One region of the Planococcus alkaliphilus genome, then DNA from elsewhere that is predicted to be linked to it. Evidence: predicted binding sites of a transcription regulator. Region 1 holds the regulator's gene; each other region holds the start of a gene.
The links. Region 1 encodes Rex, which represses fermentation and respiration genes when NADH is low (regulators of the CRP and FNR family bind a similar motif). Its sites were predicted from a motif close to TTGTGAAATATTTCACAA; they were not measured.
Positions count from the first base shown of each region.

Region 2: the regulator Rex is predicted to act here: its motif matches at 4,196-4,213, upstream of AC2EXB_RS15150 (AtpZ/AtpI family protein).
Region 3: the regulator Rex is predicted to act here: its motif matches at 2,806-2,823, upstream of AC2EXB_RS18305 (cytochrome C oxidase subunit II).

Region 1 is NZ_CM168060.1:591,213-599,361, reverse strand. Features, by position in the region: gene AC2EXB_RS03220 (GAF domain-containing protein) at 1-609, opposite strand, end outside; gene groL (chaperonin GroEL) at 781-2,412, opposite strand; gene groES (co-chaperone GroES) at 2,448-2,732, opposite strand; gene AC2EXB_RS03205 (lysostaphin resistance A-like protein) at 2,927-3,724, shown strand; gene tatC (twin-arginine translocase subunit TatC) at 3,825-4,592, opposite strand; gene tatA (twin-arginine translocase TatA/TatE family subunit) at 4,605-4,799, opposite strand; gene AC2EXB_RS03190 (redox-sensing transcriptional repressor Rex) at 4,891-5,523, opposite strand; gene AC2EXB_RS03185 (ABC-F family ATP-binding cassette domain-containing protein) at 5,652-7,592, shown strand; gene tsaD (tRNA (adenosine(37)-N6)-threonylcarbamoyltransferase complex transferase subunit TsaD) at 7,950-8,149, opposite strand, start outside.
Region 2 is NZ_CM168060.1:2,897,744-2,905,892, forward strand. Features, by position in the region: gene atpA (F0F1 ATP synthase subunit alpha) at 1-817, opposite strand, end outside; gene AC2EXB_RS15125 (F0F1 ATP synthase subunit delta) at 846-1,376, opposite strand; gene atpF (F0F1 ATP synthase subunit B) at 1,373-1,894, opposite strand; gene atpE (F0F1 ATP synthase subunit C) at 2,425-2,649, opposite strand; gene atpB (F0F1 ATP synthase subunit A) at 2,708-3,418, opposite strand; gene AC2EXB_RS15145 (ATP synthase subunit I) at 3,446-3,817, opposite strand; gene AC2EXB_RS15150 (AtpZ/AtpI family protein) at 3,821-4,042, opposite strand; gene wecB (non-hydrolyzing UDP-N-acetylglucosamine 2-epimerase) at 4,280-5,398, opposite strand; gene upp (uracil phosphoribosyltransferase) at 5,660-6,289, opposite strand; gene AC2EXB_RS15165 (bifunctional diguanylate cyclase/phosphodiesterase) at 6,447-8,149, opposite strand, start outside.
Region 3 is NZ_CM168060.1:3,497,322-3,505,470, reverse strand. Features, by position in the region: gene AC2EXB_RS18325 (murein hydrolase activator EnvC family protein) at 1-293, opposite strand, end outside; gene AC2EXB_RS18320 (universal stress protein) at 559-1,020, opposite strand; gene AC2EXB_RS18315 (methyltransferase family protein) at 1,224-1,775, shown strand; gene AC2EXB_RS18310 (Crp/Fnr family transcriptional regulator) at 1,928-2,590, shown strand; gene AC2EXB_RS18305 (cytochrome C oxidase subunit II) at 2,884-3,006, shown strand; gene AC2EXB_RS18300 (cytochrome c oxidase subunit II) at 3,038-3,505, shown strand; gene AC2EXB_RS18295 (b(o/a)3-type cytochrome-c oxidase subunit 1) at 3,508-5,160, shown strand; gene AC2EXB_RS18290 (GNAT family N-acetyltransferase) at 5,402-5,884, shown strand; gene AC2EXB_RS18285 (mycothiol transferase) at 5,881-6,411, shown strand; gene AC2EXB_RS18280 (GNAT family N-acetyltransferase) at 6,404-6,952, shown strand; gene AC2EXB_RS18275 (GNAT family N-acetyltransferase) at 6,949-7,494, shown strand; gene AC2EXB_RS18270 (bifunctional diguanylate cyclase/phosphodiesterase) at 7,590-8,149, shown strand, end outside.

The DNA.
Region 1 (8,149 bases):
ATGTCCACAGAAATCATTTACCTGTTTAAAGCCGTCCAGGTCCAAGTAGTAGATCACGCCACCCGCTTCGGAATGGCTCTCAAAAAACTTAAAAAGATACCGTCGATTATACAAATCCGTTAAAGCATCCCGGAAAGCCAAACGTTCCAAATCAAGATAATAAGAAAACATCCGGACAATTTTTTGCAGCAGCTGAATATTTTTGGGATCGAAGTGGCTGACTTTATCATTGACTGCACACAAGGTCCCGAACTTTTCACCATTTATATGAGAAATCGGCAGCCCTAAATAAGACCGGATTTTCATTTGATCAAGCTTACTTTGAAGCCCTGTCAAACTGCTTTCTTTTTTCGTGTCTTCGTAAACTAAAGGTTCGTTTTCTTGAAAATTAATCCGGTTGCATAAAGTATCGTTAAGGTTTAATACCAATCCTTCCCCCACCACAATACTCGTATCTTCATTCGAAAACTTTAAGATGACTTGCTGCGTATCACTATGAGAAGTCAAATAGATTAAGTGGCCAGGCAAAATCTCTTTCGCCAAATCCAATAAATCATTGGCCAGTTCATTAAAATTCTTATACATTTGCAGTTCTTGAAACGTGGTCATCACATAACACCCCAATTACTAATTGCCAAACCCCCGTAAAGCGGCTGCATTTCATTAATTTTACCATAGATTATGGAATGGCATGGAGCAGCAAAGACAAATAAAAAAACCCTCAACCCTGTCAGATTGAGGGTTGAGGGTTGAGAGTTGAGAGTTTAGTTTGATAAATAATTACATCATGCCGCCCATGCCGCCCATATCAGGCATTCCGCCCATTGGTGCTGCCGGTTCCGGGATGTCTGCAACTACTGCTTCAGTCGTCAAGAACATTGCTGCAACAGAAGCTGCGTTTTGAAGTGCTGAACGCGTTACTTTTGTTGGGTCAACGATTCCTTGTTCAACCATGTTCACCCATTCGCCGTTTGCCGCATTATAGCCGACTCCGACTTCTTCTGTTTTCAGGCGGTGAACGATGATTGACCCTTCAAGGCCTGCATTTGTCGCGATTTGGCGAACCGGCTCTTCAAGTGCACGAAGCACGATGTTGACGCCTGTTGCTACGTCGCCTTCTTGTGTTTCAAGAAGCTCTGCTACGCGGTTGTAGACGTTCACTAACGCCGTACCCCCACCTGCAACGATTCCTTCTTCTACTGCTGCACGAGTTGAGTTCAATGCGTCTTCGATGCGAAGTTTGCGTTCTTTCAACTCTGTTTCAGTAGCCGCTCCGACTTTGATGACTGCAACACCGCCAGCAAGTTTCGCCAAACGTTCCTGCAATTTCTCTTTGTCGAATTCAGATGAAGTTTCTTCCAATTGGTTGCGGATCTGAGTTACGCGGGCAACGATTTTCTCTTGGTCGCCAGCGCCTTCCACGATTGTTGTGTTTTCTTTCGACACAACCACTTTTGAAGCGCGTCCAAGCTGTGTGATGTTCGTTGATTTCAGCTCAAGGCCTAGATCTTCTGTGATCACTTCAGCGCCCGTTAGTGCCGCGATATCTTCAAGCATCGCTTTACGGCGATCGCCGAATCCTGGAGCTTTAACAGCTACTGCGTTGAATGTTCCGCGCAATTTGTTGACGACTAATGTAGCTAGCGCTTCGCCTTCAACGTCTTCTGCTACGATCAACAATGGTTTGCTTTGTTGAACTACTTGCTCAAGGACAGGAAGGATTTCTTGGATATTGCCGATTTTCTTGTCTGTTACAAGAATGAACGGGTTATCAAGAACCGCTTCCATTTTATCTGAATCCGTCACCATGTATGGAGACTGGTAACCGCGGTCGAATTGCATCCCTTCCACAACATCAAGTTCCGTTGTGAAGCCGCGTGATTCTTCCAACGTGATAACGCCGTCGTTGCCAACGCGTTCCATTGCTTCAGCGATCAATTTGCCGACTTCTTCGTCGCCGGATGAAATCGCTGCAACTTGTGCAATCGATTCTTTGCCTTCGATCGGCTTCGAAATCGCTTTTAATTCATTGACTGCGTTTTCCACAGCCATTTCGATTCCGCGGCGGATGCCGACAGGGTTCGCACCAGCTGTAACGTTCTTCAAGCCTTCACGGATCATCGCTTGAGCCAGAACCGTTGCAGTTGTCGTACCATCGCCAGCGATATCATTTGTTTTAGAAGCCACTTCCGCAACAAGTCTCGCTCCCATGTTTTCAAAAGCATTTTCAAGTTCGATTTCTTTTGCGATGGTTACCCCATCATTGGTAATGAGCGGAGAACCGAATTTCTTGTCTAAAACGACGTTGCGCCCTTTTGGCCCCAATGTCACTTTAACTGCATCTGCTAATTTATCTACACCTTTCAGCATCAAGCTGCGTGCATCTTCGCTGAATTTAATATCTTTTGCCATGTTTAGTCTTCCTCCTCAATGTCTATTGAAATGTATTAGCCTAAAATTGCTAAAATATCGTTTTCGCGCAAGATCAAGTATTCGTTGCCTTCATATTTAAGTTCAGTACCTGCGTATTTAGAGAAGATGATCCGGTCGCCTTCTTTGACTTCCAGTTCAGTGCGCTGTCCATTGTCGCGGATGACTCCATTACCTACAGCGATCACTTTGCCTTCCTGCGGTTTTTCCTGCGCTGAACCCGGCAGTACAATCCCGCTTGAAGTTTTTTCTTCCGCTTCTAAAAGCTCAATAATTACGCGATCTCCTAATGGTCTTAACAAATGAAACACCCTCCTCGAATTATCTAAATGTTCTCGATTAGCACTCTCACTACTTGAGTGCTAACCCACTTCTCAGTTTAATAAAATCCAATGTGATTTGCAAGTCAAAACCTTCCGTGTTTTTTATTCTTTGCGGTAATGTTTTGAAACCACTACAATGAAAGAAGAATTCAAAGACGAAAGGAATTGCCTCTATGAAATCAACTTCCCTGCAAAAAAAGAATGGAGACACTTTTTCAAAGAAACCCGCGAAGAAAAAATACGGCCGCAAAATGCCGAAGACTCCTCTCTATATTTTATTGACTTTTATCGTGATCCAGTTAGCACCCGCTCTAGTCGTAGTGCCCACTTATAATTATTTCCTCGGCCAAGGCCTAGATCCCGATACTGCAGAAGCCACCACTTCCGGCTGGCTCATCGTGTCGAGCATGGCCATCGGCTTTATCATCATGATGATTTTCGTTTTGCGCGATAAAAACTTCTTCAATATTTGGAACGGCAAAAAAGCCGGACTCTGGGCATCGATCGGCTGGGGTGTCTTGGGCTTTTTCCTGGTCTATTTCGGACAGATCATCGCCTCGCTGATCGAAATGAAAGTTCTCGGCATCGAACCGGGCTCTGAGAATACGATGTCGCTCGTCAGTGTCGCCGAAGTCGTACCGCTAACGATCTTAGCAATTGTCTTTTTCGGACCTGTCATGGAAGAACTCGTTTTTCGCCGCGTCGTCTTCGGCTCGTTAAACCAAACGACCAATTTCTTTATCGCGACCGCGATCAGCGCGCTCGTGTTTGCGCTAGTCCATCTTGAATTCAGTCACCTGCTCGTTTACTTCTCGACAGGCCTTGTGCTCGCATTCATCTACCAGAAAACAAAGCGCATCATTACACCGATCATCGCGCATATCCTGCTTAATGCTTTCGTCATGCTCATTCAGTTGAACATGGACAAAATCGAAACCTTTACCAAATACTTGGAGGGCCTCCAGCCATAAAGAAAAGCAGAGGTGCCCGTTTAGCCTCGACAAGCTTAAGACCTCGAGAAGCTGGGCACCGGAGCTGGACATAATGAATAAACAAAAAAGCCTTCACGATTTATTCGTGAAGGCCTTGTTTTTGTTCTTCGATGATTAAATTCTGTTCCGCTTTCAAGAACTTGCGGTAGCCGATTTTGGCGATGATGATACTGAATTCATACAGCAGCAACAACGGAACCGTCACCATCATATGGGAAATGATATCCGGCGGCGTGATAAAAGCAGCCAGCGTAATCAACCCAAAATATGCGTATTTCCGGTATTTGCTCATCAACATCGGTGTGATGACTCCGAGACGGGTCAAGAACAGCATCAGCACCGGCAGCTGGAAGACGATGCCAAAAGGCAGCGTAATCTGGAACAGGAACTGGAAGTATTCATTGATCCCGATCGTATCTTGGATATCCAGGTTATCGGATATGTTGAGCATAAACCCGATGACATAAGGGAACAAGATGAAATAAGAAAAAGCAATTCCGCCCAAAAACAGCAGTACGGAAAATGGAATATAGCTTAATGTGACTTTCCGTTCCGTATCATGCAAGCCTGGACTGATAAAGGCCCAAAACTGGTACATGATGATCGGTGAAATGATGACAAGCGCCAATACCATCATGACTTGCATATAGATCTTAATGGGATCGGTTATCTTAAAAGCATTCAGCGTTAAATTTTTTGCTTCTTCGGTGAACTGCAGATACTGGATCAGCGGTTCGGTCAAGAAAAAACTGCCAACGAGCGCTAACACAAAGAAAACGGCGATAATCGTCAGCCGTTTTCTCAGTTCGCCTATATGCTCAACTAAAGTCATGTCTTTTTGGTTCATCAGACAAACATCCTATCGTATTTCCTTTTGCTCTTCTTTCTTCTTCACGTCTGCTGCATCGTCGTCATCTGTCAAACCTTTAGTTGCGTTTTTAAACTCACGCAATGAAGAACCGAAGGCTTTACCGAATTCCGGCAATTTTTTCGGGCCAAAAATGATTAATGCCACAATAGCGATTACTATCAAACTAACTGGACCTGGAGCCATATTAGACACCTCCTGTATTAATGGTTTCATTCTACATGATTCAACCTACTTTGGCTATTTCAAACGGCTGCCCAAATGTGAATTTTTTGAGTCATTGTTGTTTAATTTGATAGATGAGCGTCTGCAGTTCAACCGATAAATCGATAGTCTGAACACGAATATGAGAAGGCACTGCAATCCGGACCGGCGTGAAATTCAAGATGCCTTTGATCTTCGTTTTTGCGAGACGGTCCGTCACTTCCTGGGCAGAGCGGGAAGGGACGGTCAAAATCACCAACTCGATGCCGTATTCCTCAATCTTTTCTTCAATCCGGTCTGGGTGGTACGTATCGATGTCGCTGATCTTCTCCCCTTCTACCGGGCTATTCGAGTCGAATGCCAAGACGATTTTCGTATTATGGTTGCGTTGAAAGTTATATTTTAAAAATGCACTGCCAAGGTTGCCGACACCGACCAATGCAACGTTGGTCGCCTCATCCTGATCAAGCGTTTTGCGGAAAAAGATCAATAGATCCTGGACGTCATAGCCATATCCTTTTTTCCCGAATGCCCCGAGATGCGAAAAATCCCTGCGGATGGTGGCTGAATCGATTTTCATCGCTTCACTCAATTCCTGTGACGAAATGCGCTTCTGGCCAGCATTGGCAAAGTTTTGGAGAAACCGGTAATACAATGGCAGCCTTTTCGTTGTGGCTTGCGGAATTTTTGATGGTTCATGCAACATGCAAGGTTACCTCCTGAGGTCGTATCAAATCGATATTATCTTACATGAGGCGGGCTCATATGTAAAGCTGGCTTGATTGCGAAGCGCCCTTCTGTAGGCTACACTAAGAGAGAATAGAGGTGACCCACATGATAGTATTACAAGTTAATCAAGTCCATAAATCGTTCGGAGCAGACGAAATTCTTTCGGGCGTCAAATTGGAAGTTCAACACCGCGACCGTGTTGCATTAGTGGGCCGCAACGGCGCGGGCAAATCGACTTTATTGAAAATCATATCCGGTGAAATGTCATACGATAGCGGCGACATCATCATGCCGAAAGATCTGACTATCGGCTACCTGGAGCAGCAGACGGACCTTGAAACCGATGCGACCATTTGGGAAGAAATGATGACGATTTTCACACATTTCCGTGAACAAGAAGCCAAACTCCGCAAGCTTGAAGCCCAGATGGCGGATCCAGCCGTCTATGATGAACCGGCACGATACGAAAAAGTCATGCAAGAGTATGATACGCTGCAGCATGATTTTAAAGAAGCCGGCGGTTATCAGTATGAAGCTGACACACGGACCATCCTGCATGGCATGAAATTCTACTCGGAAGATTACCACAAGAAAATCGTTTCGCTGTCTGGCGGCCAGAAGACCCGATTGATGCTGGCAAAGCTTCTCTTAAGCAAACCTCAATTGCTGATCCTCGATGAGCCTACCAACCACTTGGACATCGAAACCCTCAGCTGGCTTGAGAATTACTTAAAGAATTATCCAGGCGCGTTATTGATTGTTTCCCATGACCGGTATTTTCTTGACCAAGTCGTGACGCTTGTCTATGAAGTGTCTCGCCATCGCATGAAGAAGTACACTGGAAACTACAGCCGCTACTTGGATGAAAAGGCGAAGCAATACGAACACGATTTAAAGCAATTTGAAAAACAGCAAAGCGAGAAAGCAAAGCTCGAAGATTACGTCCAGCGCAATCTCGTACGTGCTTCGACCACCAAAATGGCCCAAAGCCGAAGAAGGATTTTGGAAAAGACCGATTGGATGGACGCTCCGGATGGAGATGAAAAATCAGCGCGCTTCGGTTTCAGCATAGAAAAGCAAAGCGGCAATGATGTCTTGAATGTCCGTTCACTTGCAATCGGTTATGGAAATGAGCCAGTGTCCGAAAATATCTCGTGGAAACTCTATCGCCAGGAAAGCTTGGCTTTAGTCGGTCCGAACGGTGTCGGGAAATCCACACTATTGAAGACGATCATGAAAGAACTTGAGCCGCTTGCCGGTGAAATCCATTACGGCACGGGCATCCAATTTGGCTACTATGACCAGGAACAGGCCAATCTTAAAGGCAATAAGCTCCTTTTGAATGAGCTGTGGGACGATTATCCGCATGTGAATGAGAAAGACATCCGAGGCATTCTCGGCCGCTTCCTTTTTTCTGGTGATGACGTGCTTAAACCGATCTCGACACTTTCCGGTGGCGAAAAAGCCCGTGTCGCTTTGGCAAAATTGATGATGCAAAAAGCCAATGTCCTATTGTTGGATGAGCCCACCAACCATTTGGATCTCGACAGCAAGGAAGTCTTGGAAAATGCCCTTCTTGACTATCCAGGTACGATTTTATTCGTTTCCCATGACCGGTATTTCATGAACCGGATTTCGACCAAAGTCATCGAACTGACCCGCGATGGAACGACTGAGTACCTAGGAAACTACGATTACTACCTGGAGAAAAAGCTCGAACTTGAAGAACTAAAAGCGTTGGAAGAAGAGGAATCGAAGACAGCCACTCAAGCTTCTGCGGTCCCCACTACTTCGCAAATAAACAAAGAAGCAAAAAAATTGGAACGCCAATTGATGCGCCAGTCCGAAGAAACCGAATCGGAAATGGAACAATTGGACCTTCAAATCACAGAAATCGAGGAGCAGCTATGCCTTCCCGAAGTTTTCCAAGATCACGAACGGGTATTGCCGCTTCAAACCGAACTAGAAAAGCTTAAAGAAGCCCTTGAAGAGAAAATGGCTTTGTGGCTGGAACTACAAGAAAAGATTGAAAACGTCCACTCTTGACCGTATACTTTTGTATACGGTTTTTCTATTCACTAGATATAGGTCAATACCTTTTAGCGAAATATTTATTTCCACAAAGTTGTTCACAATCTAAAAGCGATAAAATCAACTATCAACAGGTTTATGCACATTATCCACAGAAGGAGAAAATGTTATACACATAGTTTTCCCCTTTCAAGTACACAATATCTGGGTAATCCCCTATTTTTCAGATAGTTATGAACATGTTATACACATTTTGTGCATAAGTACAAATGTTCTCTATTGACAAAATTTATTTCTGTATTCTAAATAAAGTCAGAATTTAAAGGAAAAAGCTCAGCTTTCCCTGATGGATTATCAGGAATGCTGAGCTTTTTAGTTCCAGGATGTCATGGCCATTCCTGGCCGGCCGTTCATCGCCATAGTTCCGCGATGCCCTTTTTCAAACATCACGGTCCCTGCAGCGGCGATCATAGCTGCATTATCTGTGCATAGTTTCAAAGTAGGAATATAGAAAGGGATGCCTTTTTCCTTAAAAGTACCAGTCAAAGACGTTCTTAATCCTTTATTGGCCG
Region 2 (8,149 bases), 1.4 Mb from region 1:
ATTCGCGGTAAGCCGAAGCTTGTTTAGTCAAATCATCATATACGATCAAAACGTGTTTGCCATCGAACATGAACTCTTCCGCCATAGAGATACCTGCATAAGGAGCCAAGTACAATAATGGAGCTGGTTGAGATGCAGATGCAGTCACGACGATTGTGTAATCCAAAGCACCGTTTTTACGCAAAGTTTCTACTACGTTACGTACAGTAGATTCTTTTTGCCCGATTGCTACATAGATACAAATCATGTCTTGGTCAGCTTGGTTCAAAATTGTATCGATTGCTACAGAAGTTTTACCTGTCTGGCGGTCACCGATGATCAATTCGCGCTGTCCACGGCCGATTGGGACTAGAGCATCAATCGCTTTGATACCTGTTTGAAGTGGTTCGTGAACCGATTTACGGGCCATAACCCCTTGTGCAGGGCTTTCGATCGGACGAGTTTTAGTTGTGTTGATCGGTCCAAGACCATCAACCGGTTGACCAAGCGGATTTACTACACGTCCGATTAGTTCTTGTCCTACTGGTACTTCCATAATACGGCCAGTTCGACGTACTTCATCGCCTTCTTTGATGTCTGTGTAAGGCCCAAGGATAATGATACCAACGTTGTTGGCTTCCAAGTTTTGTGCCATACCTAGAACACCAGTAGAGAACTCAACAAGTTCTCCAGCCATGATGTTGTCGAGGCCATGAGCGCGTGCGATACCATCACCAATCGTGATTACTGTACCGACGTCGTCAACTTTCATCTCAGATTGATAATTTTCAATCTGCTGTTTGATCAAGACACTGATTTCTTCAGCTTTGATGCTCATGTATTTCACCCTCTCATAATTTCCTGAATTAACCGATCAACTGACGCTGCAAACGGCCCAGTTTTGAACTGATGCTGCTGTCATAAATGCGGTTTCCGATTTGAAGACGCAATCCACCGATTAGGGTTGGATCAATAATGTTTTCGATGCGCAAAGATTGCTTACCGATTTTTTTAGCGAAAGTGGAAGAAATCGATGCACGTTCTTCTTCCGTCAACGGACGGATTGAATAGACTTTTGCATCTTCGATTCCTTGTGCTTCGTTTGATAAGTTAATGAACTCTGTAGCCAAGCCGCTGACGTCATTTAAACGTTTGCGTTCAGCCATCAATTGAAGTGTGTTTATCACGTAAACGTTTACGCCATTGAACACTTCATTGATCAGGTTCGTTCTTTTTTCAGCTGATAATTTTGGAGAAACAATCAGATTGTAAAGCTCAGGAGTCAGTTCAAAGACTTTCTTCACTTCGCGCAAATCCATTTCTACCTTATCAACCACTTCATGTTTTTGAGCGATTTGGAATAAAGCTAATGCGTAGCGTTCTGAGACTTGGCTCATTGCACTTCGCCTGCCTTCGCAATCGTTTCGTTAATCAACTGGCGGTTGTCTTCTTCAGAGATCTCTTTTTCCAACACTCTAGATGCTGCAAGCAATGACAATGCCACAACTTCTTCGCGCACTGCAGAAATCGCTTTTTCTCTTTCGTTCGCAATTTCTTGTACAGCTGCATCTTTCATGCGGCCAGCTTCAGCACGCGCAGTCGAGATAATGTCCTGACGCGAAACTTCGCCTTGTTTTTTAGCATTCTCAACGATTTCTTGTGCTTGCGTACGCGCTTCTTTTAACAAAGTGCGCTGTTCTTCAAGCATTTTTTGTGATTCCTGGCGGCTGTTTTCAGCCGTTACGATTTCACTAGCAATCAATTCTTCACGCTGCTGCATGATTCCCATCAAAGGACCCCATGCGAACTTTTTCAATAACAGCATCAAAATAATGAAAACTGCTAGTGTAGCGATGATATCTCCGACGTTCAAAAACTCCCCGGATGCACCGAGTACGAGGTGATCAAAAAACACGATTGTTTCACTCCCTTCAAGAGCCTAAAATTCAGTTTCTTCTATTATAAGATCTTTAATGTAAGATGGTTATTCAAAATTGAAATGGGCCATACAAACATAAATGGCGAAAAACCTGCCGAAGCATTCCCGCCATTTACCTTTGTTATTGTCCAGATTTCGATGTCCAGACTCCAACGGCCAACTCCTCGGCCTTAAGCTGCCCTTTGTCCAGTCTCCGTTGCCTTGCTCTTCGGTCATAAGCCAGCCCAGCTATGTGGCAATGAGCGCCACTTCGCTGTTCTGTCTTATGACTGCCAGAGCAGAACAGGCATCTTCGCTTTTCGAGACTGTGCGGCAAAAAGCGCCGCTTCGGAAGTTCATCTTAAGTCTTACGGAGCTGAACGGCCGTTTCCGCTTTTCTCATTGTCCAGACTCCAACGCCCAGATTCTAGTGTCATAAGCTGGCCCAGCCCCGTGGCACAAACACGCCACAACGCTGTTCCGTCTTATGCCCGTCGAATCTACACGGGCGCTTCCGCTTTTCGTTACTATTGGTTCATAACGATGAACGCGATAACTACAGCGATGATCGGCAATGCCTCAACCAATGCAACCCCGATGAACATAGTTGTTTGAAGAACGCCACGTGCTTCTGGCTGGCGAGCGATACCTTCAACTGTTTTTGAAACGATAAGACCGTTACCAATACCTGCGCCTAGTGCTGCTAAACCTACTGCGATTGCTGCTGCTAATAAACCTAATGAACCTGTCATTGTAATTTGTCCTCCTCAGGATAGTTGTTTTTTTCTGCTCAATTTGAACAGTTTATACTCAATGGTCGTCGGCAACTTTATGCGATAAATAAACCATCGTCAACATAACGAAAATAAATGCTTGGATTGCACCGATAAAGATCGAGAATCCTTGCCAAGCCATCATCGGAATGATAGCCGTTGCAAAGCCGACAACGCCAGCTCCGCCGAGTCCCGCTAATAATCCAAGCAAGATTTCACCTGCATAGATATTACCGTAAAGACGCAGACCAAGTGTCAACGTATTTGCGAACTCCTCAATGATTTTCAACGGGAACAAGAATGGCATCGGTTTTAAATAACCTGCACCGTATTCTCCCAACCCCTTGAGTTTGATGCCGTAGTAATGGCTCAAAATGATGACCATGGCGGCCAATGTCATTGTCACTGTTGGATCAGCTGTCGGGGATTTCCACCACAGTTCGCCATAGACAATGATCGAGAACGGAAGACCTAACATATTCGAAACGAAAATGAACATGATCAGCGTAATTCCAAGAACATGGAATCGTCCGCCGTCTTTCCAGTCCATGTTGCTCTTGATAAGCCCTTTTACGAAATCCATAACCCATTCCATGAAATTTTGCATGCCGGTTGGCTTAAGCTTTAAATTCCGAGTAGAAATGAAGGCAATTAGAAATACGATAACAGCGGCTACGATGAGCATCATAACGTTCGACAAGTTAAACCAGATCCCGAACACTTTAAGCATAGGAGCTTCATGACCCACGATAGTTTCACCTCTCTTTCCACTTTCTTAATGGTGTTTCACATGATAAACAATCCGTTCTGCCAAGAGCAGAACATAAGGGATCATCAACCCGATTACTGTACTGACCAAGTGAATATGCTCTGCGAATAATAATGCCATCGCCACAGCAGCTACACCCGATGCAAACCGTAATGCCGTTCCAAGCGAACGAACCTTCGAGCCTTCTGCCACCGCCCGGTCGAATTTTTCCATCCGGCGAACCAGAATCCACATATTATAAATGCCGAACAAAGTTCCGATCAACAGACCTGCGAACACCTCTTGATAAGGGGTAAACCCCCAGCCAATAACGAAAGCCGCCAGGATGAAATAAATCATTCTTTTTAGTCTTGTATATATCTCCCTAAGTCCATCCATTTTTCATTTGTCTCCTGATTCGAATTTTCGGACGGTCTGCAGCATTGCCCACACACCGGCAAACATGCCCGTGAGCAAGCAGATGATTAAGAAAAGCGGGGCGGTTCCGAATTGTTCATCGAGCCACATACCTGTGAACGTACCGATGAGCACGGACCCGACAAGTTGTGAGAGGATAGCACTGTAAAGCGCCATCGCTTGTAAGGGACTTTTTGTTGGGCGCATGATAAACCCCTCGAGTTTCGTTTGATTTGACATTTTACCCCTATAAAAGAGCAGTCGCATCAGGCTTTCGGAACAACATCTATATGTAAGAAAACCTTCTCATGCATACCCTTTGTAAGCATACAATAGGGGTAAAATCATGTCAATTACTAGAAGTGAAAAACTTCACAAGCAACTACCCTTCGACATATTCTTGACAAATTCGTGTCGAACATGTCCTCTCAACAATTTCGCTATTTATTTCGCAGAAAAATACGTGTGCAGCGCTTCAACGATTCTGCGCGAGGCTTCCCCGTCCCCGTAAGGATTAGAAGCATGCGACATTTCTTTATATGCGTTTTCATCTGTCAATAATTCTTTTGCCATTGAATAGATGGTTTCTTCTTCTGTACCTGCAAGCTTCAACGTTCCTGCATCGATTCCTTCAGGGCGTTCCGTCGTATCGCGAAGTACCAGTACCGGCTTGCCTAGCGACGGAGCTTCTTCCTGGACGCCGCCAGAATCCGTCAAGATGATGAATGAACGTGCTGCGAAGTTATGGAAATCCAGAACTTCAAGCGGTTCGATTAAATGGATCCGTGGATCGCGTCCTAAAACTTCATCTGCCACTTCCCGGACAGCCGGGTTCATATGCACGGGATAAACCACTTGGACGTCATCGTGTTCTTGAATCAACCGTTTAATCGCACGGAACATATTGCGCATCGGCTCTCCAAGGTTTTCACGGCGGTGTGCTGTCAATAAGATCATCCGGTCATCGCCGATCTGTTCAAGGATCGGATGGCTATAAGTTTCGCGCACCGTCGTTTTCAATGCATCGATCGCTGTATTGCCCGTAATGTAGATCGTTTCTTCTTTTTTGTTTTCATCACGCAAGTTTTGCGCAGATTTTTCAGTCGGCGAAAAGTGGATATCAGCCATTACGCCCGTCAATTGACGGTTCATCTCTTCCGGATACGGCGAGTATTTATTGTGCGTACGCAGACCCGCCTCAACATGGCCGATGGCAATCTGATTGTAAAACGCTGCTAAACTGGCAACAAAAGTTGTCGTTGTATCGCCATGGACCAAGACGATGTCCGGCTGTGCTTTTTTCATGACTTCGTCTAAGCCAAGCAGAGCACGTGTCGTAACGTCGCTCAATGATTGGCGGTCTTTCATAATATTCAAATCGTAATCCGGCGTAATCTGAAATGTCTCAAGCACTTGATCGAGCATCTGTCTATGCTGAGCTGTTACCGTCACAATCGGTTCGATTGTTTCCGGATGCTTTTGAAGCTCGAGCACTAGAGGCGCCATCTTGATTGCTTCCGGGCGCGTGCCAAAGATCGTCATTACTTTCCACTTTTTCGTCAAACTAATCAACCTCGTTTTCATATTATTTGAGTGAGAAAGTGATCACCTTTGTTTCCGGCAATCGCTTACCTGACTTATTGCTTTTTCGTGTCCAAATTCCAACTGCATAAGGCTAAACGGGCGCTTCCGCTTTTCTATTGTCCAGACTCCAGCGCCTAGCTCTTCGGGACATAAGCTGCTTCGGCTGTGCGGCTGAAAAACGCCGCTTCGCCGAATCATCTTATGTCTGTCAGAGCTGACCAGGCGCTTCCGCTTTTCTATTTACTTCGTGCCGAACAATCTGTCTCCGGCGTCTCCGAGTCCTGGAACGATGTAACCGTGGTCATTCAATTTTTCATCAAGTGCCGCGATGTAAATATCCACATCCGGATGCGCTTTTTGCAAAGCTTCTACACCTTCTGGAGCTGCGATGATGCACATGAAGCGGATTTTAACAGCGCCACGTTTTTTAAGCGAGTCCACTGCTTCGATTGCAGATCCTCCTGTAGCAAGCATCGGATCAACGACAATCAATTCACGTTCTTGAACGTCTGAAGGCATTTTAAAGTAGTATTCAACCGGCTGCAAAGTTTCCGGATCACGGTATAAACCGATATGCCCCACTTTAGCAGCAGGCATTACTTTCAAAATACCATCTACCATGCCAAGACCGGCGCGGAGAATCGGCACGATGCCTAATTTCTTGCCAGAAAGCACTTTTGAAGTTGTCAATTGAACAGGCGTTTCAACTTCAATATCCTCCAACGGCAGATCTCTCGTAATTTCAAAAGCCATCAATGTAGCAATTTCGTCTACCAATTCGCGGAATTCTTTCGTTCCTGTAGATTTATCACGGATATAAGTCACTTTATGCTGGATCAACGGATGATCAAATACATGTACTTTTCCCACGGCACATCTCTCCTTTTCAAACTTTATCTTAAATAGTATAACAGAAAATTTAGGCCGCTTGGGGCTGTAGATAGCATTGCAACTTTTCAGTTAATTGGAGTTTTCCGCAAAAGAAAAATGGACAAAACAAAAAACCGAAGTTAAAACTCCGGCTTCTTTATAATAGGTTGGCTTCTTCGAGCGACATCGGACGGTAATAAAAATACCCTTGTCCTACCCGGCAGCCGAGCGATACTAACATCCGTCTCTGCTGTTCAGTTTCAATGCCTTCCGCAACTGCCGTCATATTCAAGTTTTCGGCTAGTTGAATGATGGTTCTGACGATTGCAAGCGTCCCTTGTTCGTGCATAGTGGAAATGAAAGAACGGTCAATCTTGATTTCATTGACCGGAAGCTTCTGCAAATAACTAAGCGAAGAATAGCCCGTCCCGAAATCATCCACAGAACTTGTGAATCCGTAGCGGTTTAATTTCTTAAACACTTGATGAGCGGTTTCAATGTCAACGAAGCCAATGCGTTCGGTGATTTCGAGTTGAATCCATTTATGTTCAATACCGTATTCAGCCATTTTATCAACCAGATGCGGGATGAACGAATGGTGGAAGAAATGATCAGCTGAGACATTGATGGCGACTTGGCGCAATTCAAGTCCAATTTCTTTGCGTTTCCTTAACCATGTCAGCACGCGTTTTAAAACGACTTGCTCCAGTAGTCGGATTTTCCCGTTCTTCTCCGCTGCCGGAATGAAGACATCCGGCGCAATATTGCCGAGCTCTGGAGAGTTCCAGCGGGCCAAAGCTTCAAAGCTGATGATTTTGCCTGATCTCAAATCCACTTTCGGTTGGAGATGGACATCGATTTCTTCGCGTCGTAACGCTGCCGATAATTCATTGGCAATCCGCAAATCCCTCATCATGAAATCATCGTGCTCATTTTCAAAATAACAGATGGATTCTCCCGCCCGCAATTTCGCTTTCGACAGCGCACTGTCTGCGTAGCGGATCAGTTCTTTCTCATCATGCTGTTTTGGGGTGATAAGCGCGACGCCCATTTTTAACGTTAAAAACAATTCCATATCTTGCACATTGGTCGGTTCGATTACACATTGCGATAACTTTTCTAAATACGCAGGCACATCGCCTAACGGATTCAAGTTGACTAACGCGATGGTCGAATCGGAAAAGCGTGCGATGACATTATTTGCAGACATGCCGGCTCTCAAAAAACGTTTGCCGATTTCCCGGATGAGTGCATCTCCTGCAGTATGGCCGTACTGGTCGACTACTTTAATATATTCATCTGCTGAAACGAAAGCGACAAAGCCCTCTTTCTTTTCATCCAGCAATTCTTTTAACTCATTGATGAAATAATTCCGGTTCGGCAAAGCGGTTTCTTTATCGGTATACGCTAAACGCAAGATTTCTTCTTGCTGCTGCGAATACCTTACCGTCAAAGACACAATGGAGCCAATCTGCTCCACGAAGGCAATGTCCTCTTCAGTCGGCAATGTCTTGTCTGTGAAATAGATGCCGAATGTCCCGATTGCTTTGTCATTTGCGTCATCGATCGGCACCGACCAGCTGGAAGTAAGGTGAAGCTCCTCCACCAGATATTGATGGCCATTCCACAGCGGACTCGCCTTCATGTCTTCCACTATGACTGTTTGATTGGTGTGGAAAGCGGCTCCGCACGTACCCGTCACCGGAGAAGACTGAATTTGCTCGACTTTATCATGAAATTCACTTGGCATCGATTTTCCGGCCCCTACTTGAAAGTAGCCGGCATCATTGACAAAAAGCACCGTGCATTTCGTATCGTCTTTGAAAAAAGATTCCACTGTATCGCATGCTTTTTGAAGCA
Region 3 (8,149 bases), 760 kb from region 1:
ACTTTTGTTTGATCGATTTGCGCTTGGACCCCGTCGATTTTCGCTTCGGTTTCCTGGATTTGCCGATCCAATTTCTCGATTTGGCTGATGATCTTTTCAAGTTTTGTCTGATTTTCTGAAATCTCGCTCGCTTTTTGCTGGATTCCGGAATTCAATTCGTTTTTCTTTTGTTCGGCTTGCTGTTGCTTTTTCTCTAGGTCGCTTAACGCATCCGCATTCGCTGATGGCATGATAAGCGTCAAAGATAACACTGCGGCAATGGCCGTCGCAGTCCATTTCGATAATTGCTTCATGTGTTCATTTCCCTCCTGCATAACTGGTTCTCTCTATAATATATTTTACTTAGATAATAAATTCATTTAATAGCTGGTACTGAAAAACAGCAACGAACCTATTGTAACATGATTGAAAACTGTTTTTTATTACAGTTTTGTATCAAAATTATGCTGGTATATTTTGTATGAAGAGACCTAATGCTCATAAAAGAGGAAAACCCCTTCCTTTACAGGTCATGTAAAGGAAGGGGCAGTGTAACCTGTATGAAAGTTTACTTAGAGATTACGCTTCAAGGCTTTCAGGGTCCTCGGTCCGGACGACAAGTACATCACAATGGGCAGCGCGGATGATCCGTTCGGATACGCTCCCGAGAAAGATGCGTTCTGCTGCATTCAGGCCGGTAGCACCGCAAATGATCAAATCGATATTGTACTTCTTGACCAAATCGACGGGAATCAACTTTTTAGGTGAACCGTACTCGATCACGACATGGACGTTTTCTGCTCCAGCGGAAATTGCAGCTTGTTTGTAGCCTGCCATCAATTTTTCGGAAGATGCCATCGCTTCTTTCGCGATTGCTTGGCTGTAAGCCTCAACTGAACCAAAAGATTGATTGTCGATAATGTGGACAAGATACAAGTGGGATTTATTGCGGGCAGCGATTCCGATCGATTTTTTGAAGGCAAGGTCTGCTTCATTCGAACCATCCACCGCAACTAAGATATTTTGATATTGTAAGGGCATTTGAATTCCTCCTGTCTATATTGTTCTCTTTCCACATCCGTGCTGTAAATTCCTTTTTTATTTCATTATTCTTACATTAAAGTATGTCGATAAGGTGAAGAGCTGTTGAGTTTAACCCGGGAAGGGAAGAGATTTGTTTTGAGAAGCAATGTTCTATATATTGACTATAAGAGAAACTGAAGATTTGGGTGAAGATGATGGCGATGGCGGAATGGATTTTCATTGGAATTAGTGTGGTTTGGATCGGAGAATTCATTTTCTTTCGAAATCGGGGCGTCGGAGAAGGCGATCCTTACGAAAAAAAATCTTTCTATTATATTTTAGCCGCGCTCGGAGCTACGATTGCTGCGGCATTATTGCTGCAGGAGATCGGAACAGACACAGAAATTGGCCAATTTATGCGCTGGACTGGCCTCGTGCTATTTGCTATGGGTGTATTCTTGAGGTTCTGGGGAATCCTTCATTTGAAAAGCCAATTTACCCGGCATGTCACAGTCCGAGAAGGCGATGAAATCGTCAGTTCCGGCCCTTACCGGATGCTGCGGCATCCGCTGTATACGGCCTTGCTGCTGATTGGTATTGGCATGGCTTTATTTTGTACAAGCCTGATTGCGGCAATTTTGGGCGGAGCCGTCGTCATTTGGACTTTGCTAAAGCGCATCAGCTACGAAGAAGAGCTTTTGATCGGAAAATTCGGTCCGGAATATGTTCGATGGATGAAAAAAAGAGCAAGACTGGTTCCCTTCATTTATTAATAAAACAGCTGCCGTAGTTGGCAGTTTTTTTTATGGGAAATTACATTTTTTGCTTCCGAAATATGATAATCTTTACATACAGGGAACAATATTCTGAGGAGTGAGGGTTCAATTTGGAACGGACGGCAGCAACTCAAAAATTCACGATAGAAATGGACCTGCATGCGGGCATTAAAAAAATAGAGAAGTCTTACTATAAAAATAGTTATCTTTTTCGGGAAGGCGATGATGTTGAAGGAATCTACATCATCCAGTCCGGAAAAGTCCAGATCGGGAAAGTGACGCCGGATGGCCGCGAACTTACATTGAAAATTTGCGGTCCGGAACAGATTGTCGGGGAAGTCACCGTGTTTTCCGAAGCTGCGAAATACATGCTGGATGCAAAAGCGATTGAAGACGTCGTCTGTACGAAAATCGCGATAGAAGATTTGGAAGAAGGGCTTCTGAAGAATCCTCGATTATCGGCGGCTTTCATGAAATGGATGGGCATCGATCAGCAAAAGACTCAGACGAAATTCCGCGATCTTCTCCTTCACGGCAAAAAAGGAGCGCTCTACTCTACGTTAATTCGTTTGAGCAATAGCTACGGGATCCAGCAGCCTGAAGGCATTTTGATCGATATGGTCTTGACCAATCAGGAACTTGCCAACTTCTGCGGAATGACCCGTGAAGTGGTGAACCGGATGCTCAGCGACTTGAAAAAGGAAAAGATGATTTCGATGGTGGGTGGAAAAATGCTGATCCACGACCTTTCCTATTTAAAAACCCAGATCAATTGCGAAAATTGCCCGATTTCATTTTGCAAAATCGACTAGGAAAGTTAAACCAAATTATTGAATCAAAAAGGAGCTGTCCAATAAGTCGAGTAAGGACTTATTGGACAGCTCCTTTTACTTCTAATAAATCGTAGGGGAAAAATATTGCTCCTGCATCGCTTCGCTAGCTTCGTCGCAAAGGAGTTGCCCCAAATTACTTTTGGGGCAACTCCTTTTTTGTCTAAAATTCGACAGACGCCATAAAAAGGGGGCATGTGTGAGAAATATCACAATGTTCGAAGGCAGAAAAGATTACTTTAGGAGTAAGAGATTGATAGAAGAGGTGAAGGGAAATGAGCAAAAAAAATGATCATGCGAATATAGACCTCCGCGGCACCTTGATCAGTGTATTTTTTGTGGGTGTTGTGATTGTGGCCATGTGGGTCATCGTCTATTCCATGTATGTAGCAAGGTGAAAAATGAACAAAGAAAAAGGAGTAGAGGAATATGCATCTTCATAAATTCGAAAAAATTTGGCTGACCTTTGGAATTGTTGCGTTAGCAGTGTTTCTAGGCGTCGTCGGCGTGAGCGCATTTTCACAGGACCATACCCCAGCAGGCGGGATGGACACGATCGATCCGAAAAAAGTGAACGAGACAGCGCCTTTCGATAAACCGGGAGTGACGCAATTGGATGACGACACATACCAAGTGGCAATCGTCGCTATGGCTTTCGGCTATAATGCGCCGGATCTGCGGGTGCCAGCCGGAAAAGAAATCATCTTCAAAGTGACCAGCACCGATGTGGTCCACAGTTTTACGATTGATGATACAAAAGTGAATATGATGGTCGTGCCGGGGCGCATCACGACAAAATCCTATACATTCGATAAACCCGGAAAATACTTGATTCTCTGCAATGAATATTGCGGAACAGGGCATCATATGATGTTCAATGAAATAGAGGTGTATTAAACATGATTGCTGCACAAGATCGAAAAATAGCTTTATGGAATATCGGCGTTGCGTATACGGCCTTTTTAATCGGGACCTTATGCGGGCTGCTTCAAGTTTTTATCCGGAATGATGCACTTCAATTGCCGGCTTGGCTGGATTATTATCAAATTTTAACGGCACACGGTGTGCTGCTCGCACTTATATTTACGACCTTTTTCATCTTTGGATTTTTCATTACCGGCATGAGTAAAAGTTTGGGGACGTTCGGCCCGAAAGTCCGTCTGTTTTCATGGATCGGCTTCTGGGTAACTTTGCTTGGCACGGTGATGGCGACAGTCATGATCGTTTCCGGTGAAGCTTCAGTCCTTTATACATTTTACGCACCGCTTAAAGGCAGCGGCTGGTTTTACGTCGGCTTGGCATTGGTCATTGTCGGAACATGGATTAGCAGTTTCGCTTTAGTCGGCCATTATGTGGTGTGGCGCAGAAACCATAAAGGGGAACTCAGCCCTTTATTCGCTTTTATGACGATTACGACGATCATCCTTTGGATTATTGCCTGTTTAGGGGTTGTGGCAACGGTCTTATTCCAATACATCCCGTGGGCATTCGGCTGGACAGATACCATCAATGTTGAATTGAGCCGTTCCCTGTTCTGGTATTTCGGACATCCGCTTGTCTACTTCTGGCTGCTGCCTGCTTATATGGCTTGGTATGTGATCGTACCGAAAATAATTGGCGTCAAAGTCTTCAGTGACTCCTTGGCACGCTTATCGTTTGTCTTATTCATCCTATTTTCCATTCCGGTCGGGTTCCACCACCAGTTGACGGAACCGGGGATATCGAACTTCTGGAAATTTCTTCAGGTAGTTTTGACATTCATGGTCATTATTCCGTCTTTGATGACGGCATTCTCCATGTTCGCCAACTTTGAAATAGCGGGACGCAAAAAAGGAGGAACCGGTCTATTCGGCTGGTTCACAAAACTTCCGTGGAAAGATGTCCGCTTCACTTCCATCTTTATCGCCATGGCATTCTTTATTCCCGGTGGTGCCGGGGGAATTATCAATGCAAGCTTCCAGTTGAATGAAGTTGTTCACAATACCTTATGGATTGTCGGCCACTTCCATATTACGGTCGGTACACCGGTAGCGATGACTTTTATGGGGATGACGTTCTGGCTCATTCCTTACTTGACCGGCCGTAAATTTACGAAGTCGATGCAGATTCTCGGATTCGTCCAAATCATCACATGGTCGATCGGGATGCTTCTGATGTCGACAGCCCAACACGTCCTAGGGCTTCTCGGTGCGCCGAGACGGACCGCGTATTCAGGCTATAACGGGCACGAGTCCGCTCTTGAATGGTTCGATGGCATTTTAACCAATCATGTAACGATGGCAGTCGGGGGAAGCATCCTCTTCCTCTCCGCCATGATTCTCATCTATATCGTCGTCATGACGATGTTCTTGTCGCCGAAAGCTGTAAAGCCGGAAGATGTAGTCGAATTTCCGCTGGCAGACAGCGACAAAGAAAACACACCGAAATGGCTGGAGAATTGGTGGATTTGGATTGGAATCGCTGTCTTCCTGATTGTCGCAGCTTATGCGATTCCGTTAAGCCACATGATTCACCATGCACCGCCTGGATCGGAAGGATTCAAAACTTGGTAGGAGTTGAGTGAAATGTTGATCACCGCGTTATCATTAATGATTATCTTCATCGTTTTTACCGCCATGCTGATCGAAACGAGTATTTCTGACGAAGAATAGAACGAAAACTGCCTTTCCGGACAACGGAGAGGCAGTTTTTTTCTTTCCAATAAAAAAACAGACTATTCAGCAATGAGGCTTCATGCCTATAATGAATTACTGCACTAAAAACTACTTAAGTCGGAGAACGGGAAGTGGCAAGATGAAGATTTTTTTAGAACAGGCAACAGCAGAAGATGCGGCGGCACTTCATGTAATGCAGAAATTGGCTTTTCAGCCTTTGCTGGATAAGTACCAGGATTTCGAAACCAGCCCTGCCAACGAATCCATAGAACGGCTGTTGCTGAGAATCGAACATCCGGCAGGGCGCTTTTATAAAATCATAGCAGACGGAAAGTTGGCTGGAGGTATCCGGATCCATTGGAAAGACGACCGTCAATACTGGATCGGACCGTTATTCGTCGACCCTTCGTTTCAAGGATGCGGCATTGCCCAGGAAGTGATGAAGCGAGTGGAAGAAGATTTTGCACAAGCGGCTACGTGGGAATTGGCCACCATTCTGGAAGAGCGGGGCAACTGCCATTTGTACGAAAAACTGGGGTATGAACAAACAGGAAAAACCGAAAAATTGAATGGGAAAACGACGCTCGGCTATTTCAAAAAAGAAGGGGCTGCCAGAGAATGAACTACACCATTAAACCGCTTCAAGGCTTCAGCGAAAAAATCGGAGAATTGCTGTTCCAGCTTGACCACACACGTTCTCTTACCAAAGCTGAAGTTGCGGGGCTTCAGCTATGCGAATTGGATTATGTGGAAGACGCCGCCAGCAATTCAATCGGTGCGCTTCTATACCATATGGCAGCGATTGAAAAAGTCCATCAAGTGATTGCGTTTGAGAAGCGTGATTTGACAGAAGAGGAGTTGGCAGATTGGTCGGCGGCTCTTGAGTTGGGGGAAAGCGGACGAAAAGAGATTCACGGAAAATCGGTGGACTTCTATCTTCAGCTGCTTGATGACACGCGAAAAGAAACCTTGCGCCTCTTCAAAGAAAAGGAAGACCACTGGCTTTACGAAGAAGGCGTTTGGCCGAACGGTGTTTCGTTCAATCATTATTATTTATGGTTCCATGTGATGGAAGATGAAATTAGCCACCGCGGACAAATCCGGCTGCTTAAACGGAAATTGAAAGCGGAGACGACGGCCGATGTCTGAGCCGAACGAGAAAAGAATTCAGTTGCGGGAAATGGTGGAAGAAGACTGGGCAAGTGTCCATGCTTACGCTTCTTTAGAAATAGTGTCTCGCCATCAAGCCTGGGGACCAAATTCAGAAGAAGACAGCAAGGTCTATGTGCACGAGGTGTTGAAGGATGCGAAAGCCATTCCGAGAAGGCAATTTGTTTTCGCGATTGCAGTCGGAGAAACGAAAAAGATGATAGGAGCAGTTGAATTGAATATCCGGGACGAAGTGAATCGGACTGGCGAAATCGGCTATATTTTGCATCCGGATTCCTGGGGGCGGGGCATTGCGGGAGAAGCAGCTGCCCAGGTTTTGCAATTCGCATTTAACGACCAAAAACTTCATAGGGTGTTTGCGACCTGCGACCCTTGGAATACCGCTTCCTATAGGGTCCTTGAAAAATTGGGCATGACAAAGGAAGGCCGGCTCCGGGAAAATATTCGATTGCGGGACGGTTGGCGGGATTCCTTCGTCTACAGCATCTTAGAACAGGAATGGAGAGAGTCAAGGCAATGAAGAAAATCCAATTGGTGAAACACGACTTGAAATACGCGGAAGACATCCATACATATTCCTCAGCGCCTCCTGTGAAAGATGCATTAGGATTGCCGGATGGCACGGTTGAGGATACAAAAGCTTTTATTGGAAGAGTGCAGATAGAAGAGCAGGGAAAGAAAACGGTGCCTCGCGTCATTTTAAATGAAAATGGAGAACTGATTGGACTGACCGATCTGATGTTCATCGACAGAAGCAAAAAATCCTGCCATATGGGCACCTGGATTGCCCATCCGTTCTGGGGGCAAGGATACAATGAGGCTTCCAAAATCGCCATCTTGAAAATCGCATTCGAAGAGTTGGGCTTGGAGCATGTGTTTGCCGGCGCGCGGAAAGTGAACATCCGGTCGCAAAAAGCTCAAGAGAAATTGCCGTTCATCCGCCTTAACGCAGAAGCGGCGTTTCCGGAGGAACTGGCTGCCCTTGAAAAAAAGGAAAAGCAGCCTTGTGTGTTAAATGTTTTTTACCGTGAGGATTTCTTGAATTTCGTCAAGTATCGTTAATTTCCATTAAGAAAATCAAAAAACTGCCGATAATAAAGAAAAGCCGTTTTCACAAAAATGGCTTCAAAACATCATGAAGATTTGGGAGAGACGATATGACACTAAAGATGAAGACTGCGGGAACAATTGGACTCACGATGGCAGCATTTATCATTTTACTCTTCCTTTTCATGCGGCCCGTCATATTGAACGACGCCAAGTTGATGGATGAGGAATCTTTGGAAACCGACCGGAAACGTGTGGAAAGCTACATCGAGTCGGAAAAGATGGATTTGCAGCGTTTTAACCGCGATTGGGCGGTATGGGACGATTCCTACACCTTTATGCAAAATCGTAGCGAAGCGTATATTGGTTCCAATCTAATTCCAGAAACATTTGAAAACAGTGCCATTAATTTAATGGTTTTCATCAATACAAAAGACGAGGTCATCTATGCGAATGGCTACGACTTAGCAGATGGAACAGAATTGGATTTAGCCAGCAGCTTGCAGCAGGTTCCGGAAATCATCGAAGAAGCTGAAAATGGAAACGGGCTAGTGATCATAGAAGATTCCAGTTTTGGATCGGTGATGGTTGCAGTGGATGAAATTCTGAGAAGCGAAGGCCAAGGCCCGTCGGCAGGCCATTTGGCTTCAGGTATTTTCCTGAACGAATC